3 regions of the Gordonia caeni genome follow, and region 3 is predicted to be linked to each of the others. Evidence: predicted binding sites of a transcription regulator. Region 3 holds the regulator's gene; each other region holds the start of a gene.
The links. The regulator LexA, encoded in region 3, represses DNA repair genes until DNA is damaged. The targets are predictions, from matches to a motif close to CGAACANNTGTTCG.
Positions count from the first base shown of each region.

Region 1: ABD732_RS12870 (SAV_6107 family HEPN domain-containing protein) is a predicted target of LexA. The motif match lies at 1,719-1,732, and genes of this name have one in related genera.
Region 2: ABD732_RS08345 (HNH endonuclease signature motif containing protein) is a predicted target of LexA. The motif match lies at 2,797-2,810, and genes of this name have one in related genera.

Region 1 covers NZ_BAAAZW010000007.1:107,194-111,700, reverse strand. The annotation lists gene mraZ (division/cell wall cluster transcriptional repressor MraZ) at 1-82, opposite strand, end outside; gene ABD732_RS12875 (DUF3040 domain-containing protein) at 521-916, opposite strand; gene ABD732_RS12870 (SAV_6107 family HEPN domain-containing protein) at 1,085-1,573, opposite strand; gene ABD732_RS12865 (GNAT family N-acetyltransferase) at 1,868-2,518, shown strand; gene ABD732_RS12860 (LppM family (lipo)protein) at 2,576-3,538, shown strand; gene ABD732_RS12855 (methylenetetrahydrofolate reductase) at 3,551-4,507, opposite strand, start outside.
Region 2 covers NZ_BAAAZW010000004.1:265,173-269,679, forward strand. The annotation lists gene ABD732_RS08335 (DoxX family protein) at 1-325, shown strand, start outside; gene ABD732_RS08340 (enoyl-CoA hydratase) at 279-1,061, opposite strand; gene ABD732_RS08345 (HNH endonuclease signature motif containing protein) at 1,304-2,707, opposite strand; gene ABD732_RS08350 (YbaN family protein) at 2,883-3,263, shown strand; gene ABD732_RS08355 (GNAT family N-acetyltransferase) at 3,266-4,507, opposite strand, start outside.
Region 3 covers NZ_BAAAZW010000005.1:247,923-252,429, forward strand. The annotation lists gene ABD732_RS10170 (DeoR/GlpR family DNA-binding transcription regulator) at 1-343, opposite strand, end outside; gene ptsP (phosphoenolpyruvate--protein phosphotransferase) at 464-2,170, shown strand; gene lexA (transcriptional repressor LexA) at 2,265-2,963, opposite strand; gene ABD732_RS10185 (LysM peptidoglycan-binding domain-containing protein) at 3,396-3,686, shown strand; gene nrdR (transcriptional regulator NrdR) at 3,741-4,205, shown strand; gene hrpA (ATP-dependent RNA helicase HrpA) at 4,245-4,507, opposite strand, start outside.

The DNA.
Region 1 (4,507 bases), on a different contig from region 3:
GTGCGTTTCGGAACTTGGCCGGCAACGTGAGTCGGCCCTTGTCGTCCAGCTTCGGTGAGTAGGTGCCGACGAAACCAGCCACGCCGTCACCTCCTGCCCCGGTATCGGCGGGGAGGTTCCGGATTCCTCCTCATCGATGTGCACCATATTACCCCACTTTCCACCACTTTCCACCCCGCACACCCCACTTTCCCACCACCATCGCCTATATAGCCAGGTCAAAGGACTTTCATCGTGAGGATTCTCAGGCGCGCCGCGAGTCGCAAGTCACATATCAGACACGAGCATTGGGCCTGAACAGCATAGAAGTGGCCAGTGGGACTCATATGGGGTCCCGGGTGGGGCAAAGTGGGTGATCGGGGTGGGAGAGGGTGGGGATCAGCGGCGGGCCCCGGTTCCGTCGCCGGAGGAACGCCGGCGGAACCCCGGGTCGGCGATGCGAAACGGGGGCCGTCGTCTCCGTGGAGACGACGACCCCCGTCGCGGGAATCGTGCGACCGTCAGGCCGCGGTGGTATCGGTCAGTGACCGTCCTGGTGGAAGCGCCGGTTGAAGCGATCCTCCATACGTGAACTCAGTGACCCCTTGGACGACTGCTTCTTCTTGCCGCCGCCGCCCGAGCTCGCCGACTCGGCGCCGCCACGCGGCGCGAGCAACAGCAACAGGCCGCCCGCGAACATCACGAAGAATCCGACCAGGCTGAGGATCTTCAACTCGCCGACCTGGATATCGACCATCAGGCCGCCCACCAGAAGCGCCAACCCGAGCAGCAGCAGCAGAGCGGCCTGCCACTGGCGCCGGGCATTGGGGCGCCCCACACGCTGCTTGCTGACGCTTGAGACGAACTTCGGGTCTTCGGCGTACAGCGCGCTCTCAATCTCGTCGAGCATCCGCTGCTCATGTTCCGAAAGCGGCACCGCGCTCCTCCCTTACTGTCCGAGCGACACAAACGACGGGACCTCGACGCCTGCTTCTCTCCATGATAGGAGCAGAACTCGCCGCCGACCACCATAACCTCCCGCCAGGGCGCCGCGCGACCGGAATCGACCGCCCGCCGCGGGCATGCAGCGGCGACGAAGCACTGCTCAGGCGCCCAAGACGTGTTCGGAACGATCGGCGCCGGGCAGGCGTCCCTGCTCGTAGGCGAGCAGACTGGCGTCGGCGGCATCGAGGAATTCGGCCGCGCGCCGCTCGACGCGGGCACACAGGGTGTCGTCGACGTGCCGCACCAGCCCCGCCTCCACCCGGGAGCGCATCACCGACAGACCGCCGAAGTACTCGGCCAGATCGGCGTACTGCGGGGCGACCGCCTTGATCCGGCTCCAGGCATCGCGCGCGTTACGGCGCCTACGCACCGGACCGGGAGGTTCGTACACGGCCAGGACCGCCCCCGCCGCGCGGATGGCGGCCAGATAGAACTGCCGGAATCGCTCGGCCCCGTCGTCGGCGACCCCCGAAGCCTCGTCGAAGAGCACCTCGGCGCGGTCGAGCAGGTCTCGGCTGCGGTGAACCACACGGGGGTCGACGGGCGCCGGTCGCGCCGGCACTGCGCGCCGTCTGCTGGTCTGGGCCATCGCGTCGTCTCCTTTCGTCAAGGAGAACGTCTCATGCACCACCGACAATCCCGCCCGGCAATCGGGTCGGGGGCCGATCCCGGGATGCCGAATCCGCACGAGCGGCGGGCCGGCGTCTTCCCCGCCGGCCCGCCACGTCGATGATCGAACTGATGTTCGACACAATGAGGCTAGCCCCCGCCCACCCCGTGTGGCAAGTGGCGATAATGTCTCCGGAACGGAGCAACGAGCTCCTCGGGCGCGCACCGGCGCTCCCGCTGCCGCGATGAGGCCGACACGGCCAGGGGAGGCACCATGCCGGTACGGCTCACCGCACTTCCCGCCGACGATGCACATGCCTGGCTGGACCAGGCGGTGCACACCTATGTGACGGCGATGCGCTATCCCCGCGGCACCGAGCGCGGACGCATCGGGCTGTGGCGAGATCATCTGTACCGTCCCGGCTGGATCGCCGTCGCAGCGCTGGCGCCGGCTTCGCCCAGCGAACTGATGCAGCCCACCTACGCCCGGCTCCGGGTGCGTTCGTCCTGGACCGCCGACAACGAGATCATGGCCGGCGTGGCCTACGGCTACACCGGCGCCCCCGACCAATGGTGGAACCGTCAGCTGCGCACGGGGCTGGCACGACGGGGCCATTCCCCCGAGCAGATCGAGGCGATCACCGCCGACTACTTCGAGCTCACCGAACTGCACGTGCATCCGTTCGCCCAGGGGCGCGGTATCGGCGAGGCCCTCTTGCAGCGCTTGCTGGACGCACGGCCCGAGTCCCGCGTCCTGCTCTCCACCCCGGAGGTGCGCGGCGAGGAGAATCGGGCGTGGTCGCTGTACCGCCGGATGGGCTTCACCGACGTCCTGCGCGACTTCACCTTCGCCGGCGATCCGCGACCCTTCGCCTTCCTGGGCCGCGACCTGCCGCTGCCGACCGGGCGGCACGCCGCGGTCTGACGGACGCGACCGCGCCGCTCACCGCGATCACCTGGAGACTCTGGCACGATGTCAGGCGTGCCTTCCCTCCACCGCCCCCAGGTTCCGCGCCGGTTGCCGGCCCTGGCCTGCGTCGCCCTGCTCGCGCTGATCCCGCTGCTCAGCGGCTGTATGACGCGGTCGGAGCATGTCGGTGATCAGTTCTCCGGCTTCGTGGTGGTCGCGGCCACCCCGGAGGCCAGTCCCGCCGCCCCCACCTTCGACGTCCCCGCCTCGATGTCCGGATCGGTGTCGGTGACCCCGTTCCCGAACGAGTGGACTTCGCGCGACGCCGAGGACGAGCAGACCTCCACCACGGGCAAAGTCGGGTCCCGGATGACCTACACCGATCTGACCGCCGGTCAGTTCTCCCAGCTCGGGGAGATCATCTCCAGCGCCCTCGACTCCGGCGCCACCGTCGACCTGAACGCCACCCGCAGCGGCGACATCGTCCGGCTGCGCGGGGGCGCAGCGCTCACCGCGCTGCCGCCGAACACCTACTATCTGTCCATCACCGTCGACTTCGACGGTCCCGTGGTCGCCACCAACGGCAATCTGGCGGGCGACTCATCGGTCACCTGGGTCCCCGAACCGGAGCAGAACGCCGAGTTCAACGCCGACGCCGAGTACCCGGATCCGGCCACTGCGGCGCTGCCGGGGTGGACCTGGTTCGTCGTGCTGCTGTGTCTGGCGATCGTGGCGGTGGTGGCGGCGACGGCCTACCGCCTCCGGGACAAGACTCCTCGGTACACCCCGCCCGCCGATCAGAAGCAGACCGCCGTTCCCGCGGCTCTCGCCGGTTTGGGCAAGCGCGTCCGCCGCCGCAAGTCCGACTCGGCGGCCGGCGGCGAGCAGAATCCGGAAGCCGAGAGCGCACAGCCCGGGGCCGCGACGAGCGGCGAGCAGGACGGTGCCACCGCGGCCGACGCCGGACGCGCCGCCGGGGAGAAGACCGTCGGCGAGGAAACGGCCGGCGAGGACGGGGCACGCCCCGGGGCGTGACCCGTATCGGACTCAGGCGGGGGCCAGTGCCCCGCGCGTGTCCACGCCCAGCCGCTCGAGCACTTCGCTGGTCGCCCGCGCGAAGTTGAGGCTGCAGAAGTGCAGGCACGGCACGCCTTCGGCGATCAGCCGCTCCGCCATTTCGGTACACAGGTCGATGCCGACCGCGCGGACCGCGGCGCGGTCCTCTTCCGGGCCGTCCCCGGCTGCGGCGGCCAGCCGGTCGGCCGTGGCCGCCGGCAACACACTGCCCGACAACTCCACCATCCGCCGGACACTCTGCAGCGAGGTGATCGGCATGATCCCGGGGATCAGCGGCTTGGCACCCTGTTCGGGGTCGGCGGCCACCACGCGGTCGCGCAGCCGCAGGAAGTCCTCCACGTCGAAGAACATCTGGGTCACCGAGTACTCGGCACCGGCCCGCAGCTTGCGCACCAGGTTCCCGGTGTCGGCGGCCAGGTTCGGCGCGCGATGGTGCCCTTCGGGGAACGAGGCGACGCCGGTGTGGAAGTCGCCGAGCGATCCGATCAGCTCCACCAGTTCGGTGGCGTATCGCACGCCTTCGGGGTGAGCGATCCACTCGCCCATCGGATCACCGGGCGGATCGCCGCGCAGGGCGAGCAGGTTGGTGATGCCCTTGTCGGCGTACGCGCCGACCAGGCCGCGGAGTTCGTCGACGCTGTGGTTCACCGCGGTGAGGTGCGCCACCGTGGTGAGCGTCGTCGACGTCGCCAGTTCACCGGCGATGCGCACGGTGCGGTCCCGGGTGGAGCCCCCCGCCCCGTAGGTGAGGGAGACGAAGGCCGGGTTCATTCGCTCGAAGACCCGCACGGCATGCCACAGTCGCGCCTCTTCCGCCTCGGATCGGGGCGGGAAGAACTCGACGGAGAAGGGCACCGGCCCGCTGTGCGGGGCGGCGATGCGTTCGACGACGGACGACTGTCCGGCCGGGTCAGCGGAAATGGCACT
Region 2 (4,507 bases), on a different contig from region 3:
CGATGCGGCCGCCTGTGTGAAGCCGATCGACTACATCCGCCGTTGCCTGGACGATGTGGGCTTCCCCGCGGAGGGGCGCTGGATCTTTCCCATCATCAAGGGCGCCTCGGCGGTCGGGCTGGCAAGTGCGCGCCTGTCTCCCGGCCTGGCCCGGCTGACCGCGGTGATGCTCACCCTGTATTTCTCGCTGGCAGTCGGCTCTCACCTGCGCGCCCGCGATCTGCGTCTCAACTTCGCCGCTGCAACCTCGCTGCTCGCCTTCTACAGCGCACTCGCGGTCACCGGTCCTCCCACACCGGCGAACGCTTCTCCAGGAACGCGGTGATCCCTTCCTGGGCATCGTGCATCACGGCGTTGGCGGCCATCGTGGTCGTCATCATCCGGTAGGCCTCGCGTTCGCTGACGTCGACCTGGTCGTAGAAGGCACGCTTGCCGATGGCGAGCGTCGCACTGCTGGAGGCCGCGATCGCACCGGCGAGCTCGGCGACCGTCTGGGCGAGTTCGTCGGCCGGCACCACGTCATTGATCAGTCCCCAGTCGGCGGCGGTCGCGGCGTCGATCATGTCGCCGGTGAGCAGCATCTTCATGGCCCGCTTGCGGCCGACGGCGCGCGTCAGGGGGACCATCGGTGTCGAGCAGAACAGGCCGATCTTGACGCCCGGAGTGCCGAATCTGGCGTCGTCGGCGGCGACGGCCAAGTCGCAGGTCGCCACCAGTTGACAGCCTGCGGCCAGTGCCATGCCCTGCACCTGTGCGATCACCGGCTGCCGGACCTCGTGCACGGTGGTCATCAGTTCCGAGCAGGCGGCGAAGACCACCTGTTCGTCCTCGAGGGTGGCACCGACGACTTCGGTGAGATCGTGCCCGGCCGAGAACGCCGGCCCTTCGGCGGCGATGACGATCACTCGCACCCGCGGGTCGTCGCTCATCTCGCGGAGGAGTCGGGTGATCTTCTGCATCGTCTTCCGCGAAAGCGGATTTCGGCGCTGTGCTTCGCGGAGAGTGATGGTGCCGATCGGCTCGATGATCTCCGCCGACACCGCGGTGATGGTTTCGCTCATGGGTCCATTGTCTCGCGATCGGACGCATTCAGGCGCCCGATTCGGCTATCGTCCCGCCCGGCAACACCGCGACAACGGCAAGGCGGCGGCCCACTATGAAATTCTCAAACAACGCACCGCACCGGACAGCGTGTCCGGCACGACTATTCGGTTGGTCTCACAGCGCCCGGATCCGTAGCGGTCCGGCAGTTCTCGTCAGGCGGTCAGGTGGCGGCAGGTCAGATCTGTAGAAGTCTCAGTGCTCAGGCGGCGGCGGTCGGCAGACAGGTCAGTGTTCGCCGCCCGTGCGAGCGCAACGGCTCACGGATCCGGTTCGGGTGCTCGGGGTCGACCGGAGGCAGGAACCAGGGGTGGCCGTCGCGTTCGATGAACACTTCCCATCCGCTGTGATGGATCAGCGTGTGATGGCGCCGGCACAACAACACCCCGTTGCCCAGACAGGTGTCGCCGCCGTGTTCCCAGTGCTCGACATGATGGGCATCGCACCACCCCACCGCCGCCCCGCACCCGGGAAACGCGCACCCGCGGTCCCGGATGGCCAGGGCTTTGCGGATCCCCACCGGAAACAACCGGTTGTCCCGTCCCACGCTCAACGGAACACCTTCCCCATCGATCAGAGCCGCGCACACCGAGGCGTCACACATCACCAACTCCGCGGTACGCGCCGAGACCGGCCCGGTGAACCCCAGCGCCGGCACCCGTGCCAACTCCGCCTCAAGGTCCACGGGCACCATCACCGTCGCCTCCCCGGCCTGTTCCCGGTCGAGGATCGGCCGGCCGTTCCGGGTCACCCACGCGGGCACCACCAGACTGACGTGCGGCAACACCCCTCCGGAGACGGGCCGCTCACTGCCGGCCAGATACGTGCGCACCATTTGCGCCAACGCGTCGGCACGGCGTCGTTCGGCCGACCTCCTGTCCGGGGATCCGTCGGGTTCGGGGACCGGGCGGCACAACGGATCCAGCGCCGCATGCAGTTCTTCTCCGGCCACGACGTCCAAGTCGACGGTGACGCTGACCCTCCCGTCCTCCCCCTGCACGACCGTCATCTCGTTCAAGTCAATGTTCTCGGCCACCGGCACCGCCTCGCCCTCGTCGTCGGGTTCTGCCGGGGTCAGGCGCAGGGCCCAGGCTCGGGCCTTCTCATCAACCTTCGCGGGAGTGGTCTGCACCATCAACGAGGCCAGCACCCGCGCCTGATCGGCTTCGGGTACGTCGATGCGGCGGGCCACGTACTCCAGACCGCGCACCACCGCATCACCGAGCTCGGCCGGCACCGCCCCATCCCGCATCCCCCGGGCCACCTGCGGCACCGCCGCCACTGCCCTGCCCAGCCGGACCACCCGGTGCGCCGACCCGGGCACCATCCCGAGCTCCATCAGCAGATTCGCGCCCGAGCGCACCCGCTTGCGCCCCGGCACTCCTGTCCGCTCCGCCGTCTCGATCCCGCGCACCAGGGCGTGGTCGACGATGTTTCGCAACCGGATCAAACCGGCCATCACCGCCAGAAGCTCCCGATCGTCGTCGACCGGACGCACCCCCTCCAGGAACGCAGCCAGCCCACCGCCGTCATCACCGTCATCCGGCGGGCTGGTGAGGTCATCGGCCAGCCGGTCGGCGAACGCGGTCAAGTGCTGTGAATTCACTTCTCGATCCCCCGAACGAGTCACTCGTGAACACCGTTCACGCTGGTCGAGCCCCAGATCCTCGCGGAACCGGCGACCACTCAGCCATTCGAACTGGTGTTCTATTCTTAATGTAACCCCGGCCTCCGACAAACCCTGATCCGGCGGCCGGGCCGGAGTCTTTATCGTGGGGAGCATGGCCACCACGACCCGGTTCCGCTGGTTGTGGTGGGTGGTCGCCTACGTGTCGCTGGGGCTCGGGCTGGTGGGGATCGTCGTGCCGGTTCTCCCGACGGTGCCGTTCATTCTGCTGGCCGCGTTCGCGGCGGCGCGGGGATCGGAGAAGCTGCATGCCCGGTTGCTCAGCGACTCCCGCCTGGGGCCGATGTTCCTCGAATGGCAAGAGCACGGCGCGATCAGCAGGCGCGCGAAGATCCTCGCCACCGTCATGATGGCCTTCTGCGCGATACTGCTGTTCGTGATCACGCCGAAACTGTGGGTGCCGATCGCGGTCACGGTGATCATGGCGACCGTGTGCACGTGGTTGTGGCTGCGGCCCGAACCGGACGGCCACTGACGTCACAGGGCGCGTTTGAGCCCCACGTGATCGGCGCCGTAGCCGAGTCGCCCGTAGAAGGCACGGGCCCGGTCGCGAGCTTCGTCGGTGGTCACCTGGGTGAGGGTCGCACCGTGGGCACGACCGTGGTCGTGCGCCCACTCCAGCATCGCGGTACCGAGCCCTCCGGACCGCTCACTCGCGGCCACCCGCAACCCCTCCACCTGAAGCCGCGTGGTTCCACTCCGCGTCAGCCCGGGGAGAACGGTCAACTGCATGGTGCCCACGATCCGGTCACCGTCGTCACGCACCACCGCCAGGTAGTGCGACCGGTCCCGGGCGACGACGTCGAACGCCGCCTCGTACGGCGCATACTCGTCCACTTCGCGGGTGCGGCCGATCTCGTCGTCGGCCAGCAACGCGACGATCGCCGGCACGTCGCCGCGCCGGGCCCGCTCGACGCGGAAGCTCCGCGCACCGACGGCCAACTGCGCCCCCACCGATGAGCGCGCCCCCGCCTGCAGCCGGGCGACCAGCAGATCCAGCCACGCTCCGACGTTGGCCCGGGCTTCGGCGGTGTCCGGATACCGGCAGCGCAGGTGCAGCCCCGTCCCGTCGAGGATGAACCACAGCATCACCCCGTCGGTCCGGATCGTCGCCCCCACGTACTGCGCATCCAGGCCCACCGCGTCGACCCGGACCGGGAGCCGGCGCAGATCCAGCCAGGAGATGGCGAACATTCCGGGCGCCTCAGGCATGCCTCCCCACGGCGCCAGTACGTCCTCGAGCGGCCACGACCCCAGATCCACCGCCTCCCGGACCGACGCGGCGGCCGCCACCGGATCCGGCGTCAACGACTCGAGCACCGAGTTGGTGATGAACCAGCCGACGGAGTCGTGCCAGGTGGCGTCGTAGCGGCTGTGCACCGGAAACACCGCCCGCAGCGGGGCGCAGGAGAGCTCGCGGGTCACGTCGGTCATCGCCGCCACCGCCAGTGCCAGTGTGGAGACGCCGTCCCCTCGCGCCTGCGCGGAGAACGCCGCGCTGTCGTCGACGTCGAACACGTCACGGATCTCGACCCGCTCCAGTTGCACCTCGGCCGCCCCCAACGGCAGCGGGAACCGCGGCATCACCCCACCGCTGTCGGCGAGGATCTCCGCCCACCGCGCGCGGACGCGGTCCGGCGCCGCCGGCCGGGCGACGAGTGCCCGAGTGTGGTCGGCGAAGGGCGGGACCGGGCCGGCCGTCGGAGTGCGGCCGGCGCG
Region 3 (4,507 bases):
CCAGCGCCAGCGCGGCCCGCAGCGTCGTGGTGCCGGCATCGAAGAGCACCGAGCCGCCGGCGGGCGGCAGGAACGCCTGGGCGGCGGCGCCGATGGCGGTCTTCTCGGCGAGCATGGACTGTTCGCGCTCCTGCAGGTCGGGTTCGGCACCGATCGCGGCGACGTCGGGGCGCACGGCCCCGCCGTGGACGCGCACCAGCAGCCCCTGCTGGGCCAGCGACGCGAGGTCGCGGCGCACTGTTTCGCCGGTCACGTCGAAGCGCTCGGCGAGCTCGGTGACCGCGACCCGGCCGCGAGCGCGCACCTCCCCTGCGATGGCCTGTTGGCGTTCCTCCGCGTACACGTCGCCGTCCTGAGTAGAGTCCTCGAATACGGGCACCGGTGTCCCGAACCCCGTTTGGTTACATCTGTGTTTACCTTCGTATATGTTGACACGTCAAGAGAAGTTTGTAATCTCAGTCACATGAGAAAGGTGGAATCGATGGGATCGGCGGAGAACTTCGGGGCATCACGGGTGGTGCACGGCACGCCGGTCGTGCAGGGACTGGCGTACGGGCCGGTGATCCGGCCGGCCGGGATGCCGGAATTCGACATCGACGCCGCGGCCACGGTGGCACCTGACGACCGCGAGGCCGAACAGGAGAAGTTCAGCGCTGCGGCCACCACCGTGGCCGACCGCTTCTCGGCGCGGGCCTCGGCCAGCACTGGTAGTTCCGCCGAGGTCCTGGCGGCGACCGCCTCCCTGGCCAAGGACCGCGCGTGGCTCGGCACCGCGGGCAAACTGATCGCCGACGGCACCCCCGCCGCCGCCGCCACGGTCGAGGCCATCGACCAGATCGCCGCGATGTTCACCAAGCTCGGCGGCCTGATGGCCGAGCGCGTCACCGACCTCAAGGACATCCGCGACCGTGTGGTGGCCGAGCTCCTGGGCATGCCGGAGCCGGGCATCCCCAATCCCGACGAGCCGTCCATCCTGTGTGCCGACGACTTGGCGCCGGCCGACACCGCGGGCCTGGACCCGGCGCGAGTGATCGCCCTGGCCACCCGTCTCGGAGGCCCGTCGAGCCACACGGCGATCATCGCCCGGCAGCTCGGTATCCCGTGCGTGGTGGCCATCGCCGACCTGAACGACATCCCCGCCGGCGCCACCGCCTTCGTCGACGGCGAACGCGGCGTGGTGGGCATCGACCCCGATCCGAAGACCATCACCTCGGCGGTCGCCGAGGCCGGGCGCGTCGCCGAGGCGGCGGCGTCCTGGCGCGGGCCGGGGCAGACGGCCGACGGGCATCGGGTCCTGATCCTGGCCAACGTGGCCGACGGACCTTCGGCCCGGGCCGCCGCCGAGCGCGGGGTCTGCGAGGGTGTCGGGCTGTTCCGCACCGAGCTCGCCTTCCTGGATCGCTCCGACGAACCGTCGGTGGCCGAGCAGACCGACCTCTACCGCTCGGTGATCGACGCCTTCGACGGCGACAAGGTGGTCATCCGGACGCTCGACGCGGGCTCGGACAAGCCGCTCAAGTTCGTCACCCACCCGGACGAGGCGAACCCGGCGATGGGGGTGCGGGGCAACCGCATCATCCTGTCGAATCCGGAGATCCGCGAGCATCAGCTCGACGCGATCGCCGCCGCGGCGAAGGGCACCTCGGCGGTGCCGTGGGTGATGGCCCCGATGATCGCCACCGTGGGCGAGGCCCGCGAGTTCGCGGCGCTGGTGCGTGCGCGTGGTCTGGTGCCCGGAGTGATGGTCGAAGTACCGTCGGCAGCGGTGCAGGCCGACCAGATCCTGGCCGAGGTCGACTTCGTGTCCATCGGCACCAACGACCTCACCCAGTACACGATGGCGGCCGACCGGATGTCGCCCGAACTCGCTTCGCTGACCGATCCGTGGCAGCCCGCGGTGCTGGCCCTGATCGAGCGCGTCGGCGCCGCGGGTGCCGCGCAGTCCAAGCAGGTGGGGGTCTGCGGCGAGGCGGCGGCAGACCCGCTGCTCGCGTGCGTCCTGGTGGGACTCGGCGTCACCTCGCTGTCGTCGGCCCCGGCGGCCGCGCCCGCGGTGGGCGTGAAGCTCGGCGGCGTCACCCTGGATCAGTGTGTGACGGCGGCCAAGGCCGCGGTCGCCGCGGACAGTACGTCCGCGGCGCGCGATGCCGCCCGCACCGTGCTCGGCTGAGAACACTCCCTGCTCGACCACTGACGAACCGACTCCGCTCGATCACCGAAGAAGCCGGTGGTCGAGCGGAGTCGAGACCCGGCCTGGCGGCAGGTCAGATCCGGCGAAGGACGGTCACGACCTTGCCCAGAACGGCGGCGTCGTCGCCCGGAATGGGTTCGAAGTGCTCGTTGTGGGGCATCAGCCAGACGTGGCCGTCGACTCGCTTGAAGGTCTTGACGGTGGCCTCGCCGTCGATCATGGCGGCCACGATGTCGCCGTTCTCGGCGACGTTCTGCTGGCGGACCACCACCCAGTCACCGTCGCAGATGGCGGCGTCGACCATCGATTCGCCGACCACCCGCAGCAGGAACAGCGAGCCTTCGCCGACCAGTTCCTTGGGGAGCGGGAAGACGTCCTCGACGGCCTGCTCGGCCAGCATCGGGCCGCCGGCGGCGATCCGGCCCAGCACCGGCACGAAGGCCGGAGCCGGCTGGCTCGGATCGGCCCGCGTGTCGTCACCGGACGGGGGCGTGCGATGGTCGTCGCGCACATTCACCGCACGCGGACGGTGCGGATCGCGCTTGAGCAGTCCGCGGCGCTCGAGGGTGCGCAGCTGATGGGCCACCGACGAGGTGGAGGTGAGGCCCACCGCTTCGCCGATCTCGCGGATGCTCGGCGGGTAGCCGCGCTCGCGCACCGAGGACCGGATGTACTCGAGAACCTCTCGCTGCCGCTGCGTCAGAGAGGCCTCCAGGGTCGCGGTCGACAGCAGCGGGTCCACGTTCGACGTGTTCTGCGGTCCGTCCTTCATCGAAGGTTCCTTTCCTCGGGGTGATCCCCAATTTAGTCGAGTAGGTCACAGAATTCAAACAATTGTTCGACGTGTCGCGGAGTTTGTCCGACCCGTGGTGTTAACTATCGAACAAGAGTTCATCGAACACACGAGCGATGGGAGTTTCCGATGACCGAACTGCTGACCACCCGGACCGCGGGGGCTGTGCCGACCGTCGACGCACGGGTGATGACCTGCGATGTTCCGGTCATCCGGACCCGGACCGAACGGCCCGCCGGGCGCCCCGCGCCCTCCTGCCGCCCCACGGGGCGCCGCCCGCACACCCGGTCGAACGGGCCGGCGGTGCCCGCACGGACCCCGATGATCACCCAGCGTGTGGACCTTTACGGCGTTCGAACAAGTGCACGCGCCTCGGGGCGCGCGGAGCGCGCCCGTTCGAACACTCCGCGAGTGTCGGTGCGCCGCCGCTGGGTCGCCGGCGTACTCACCGGACTCGGTCTGGCCGTGTTCGTCTCCGTCCTCGGCATGGTCGGCGACGACTACCAGCATGCGGTTCAGCAGACGCCGTCGGCCACCGAGGTGGTGCACGTGCGCAGCGGTGAGTCGCTGTCGTCGGTGGCCGCTCGGATCGCGCCCGATCTGCCCGCCGCCTCGGTGATCGCCACTGTCCGCGATCTCAACGATCTGCAGAGCACCGGCCTCCGGCCGGGGCAGGCGCTCGTCGTGCCCGCCTACCGCTGACCGCAGGTGACGTGCGTGCGCAGGCCGTCGCGGGCGGGCGGGTACGCTGAGAGCATGCGCTGCCCGTTCTGCAAGAACGACGACACTCGAGTGGTTGATTCGCGAGCTTCTGACGACGGCACGGCCATCCGGCGGCGCCGCGCCTGCGCGGAGTGCGGGCGCCGATTCACCACTGTGGAAGCCGCCGTTCTCGCGGTGGTCAAACGCAACGGTGTCACCGAGCCCTTCAGTCGCGAGAAGGTGATGAAGGGCGTGCGCCACGCCTGCCAGGGACGCCAGGTGAACGAGGACGCACTCGCGCAGCTCGCCGAGGCCGTGGAGAACACGGTCCGTGCCTCCGGCTCGGCAGAGGTCCCCAGCAACGAGGTGGGCTTGGCCATCCTGGGGCCGCTCCGCGATCTCGACGAGGTCGCCTACCTCCGGTTCGCGTCGGTCTACCGGTCCTTCGAGTCCGCCGACGACTTCCAGCGTGAGATCGACGATCTCCGCAAAGACCGCAGTCGCGAACCCGTCGGCTGAGGAATCCAGGTACTCCGGGAAGGCCTCCGCGGGAAGGCTTCAGCGGAAGCTTTCGAGTGCTTTGCTCACCCGCTTCTCCGAGATCGGCCCGTCGGTGCCGAGTTGCTGCGCGAACAGGCTGACCCGCAACTCTTCCACCTGCCAGTGCGCGAGCTCGTTGAGAGCGTCCTGCCGATTGGCCGGAACCTGCGCCAGCCGCTGATTCCACCGCGCGATCACCCGGTCCACGGTGTCGAGTGCGGCGGTGTCCCGGGCCGCCGACCCGGGCAGCGATTCCAGGCGTAGCCGGGCAGCGGTCAGAT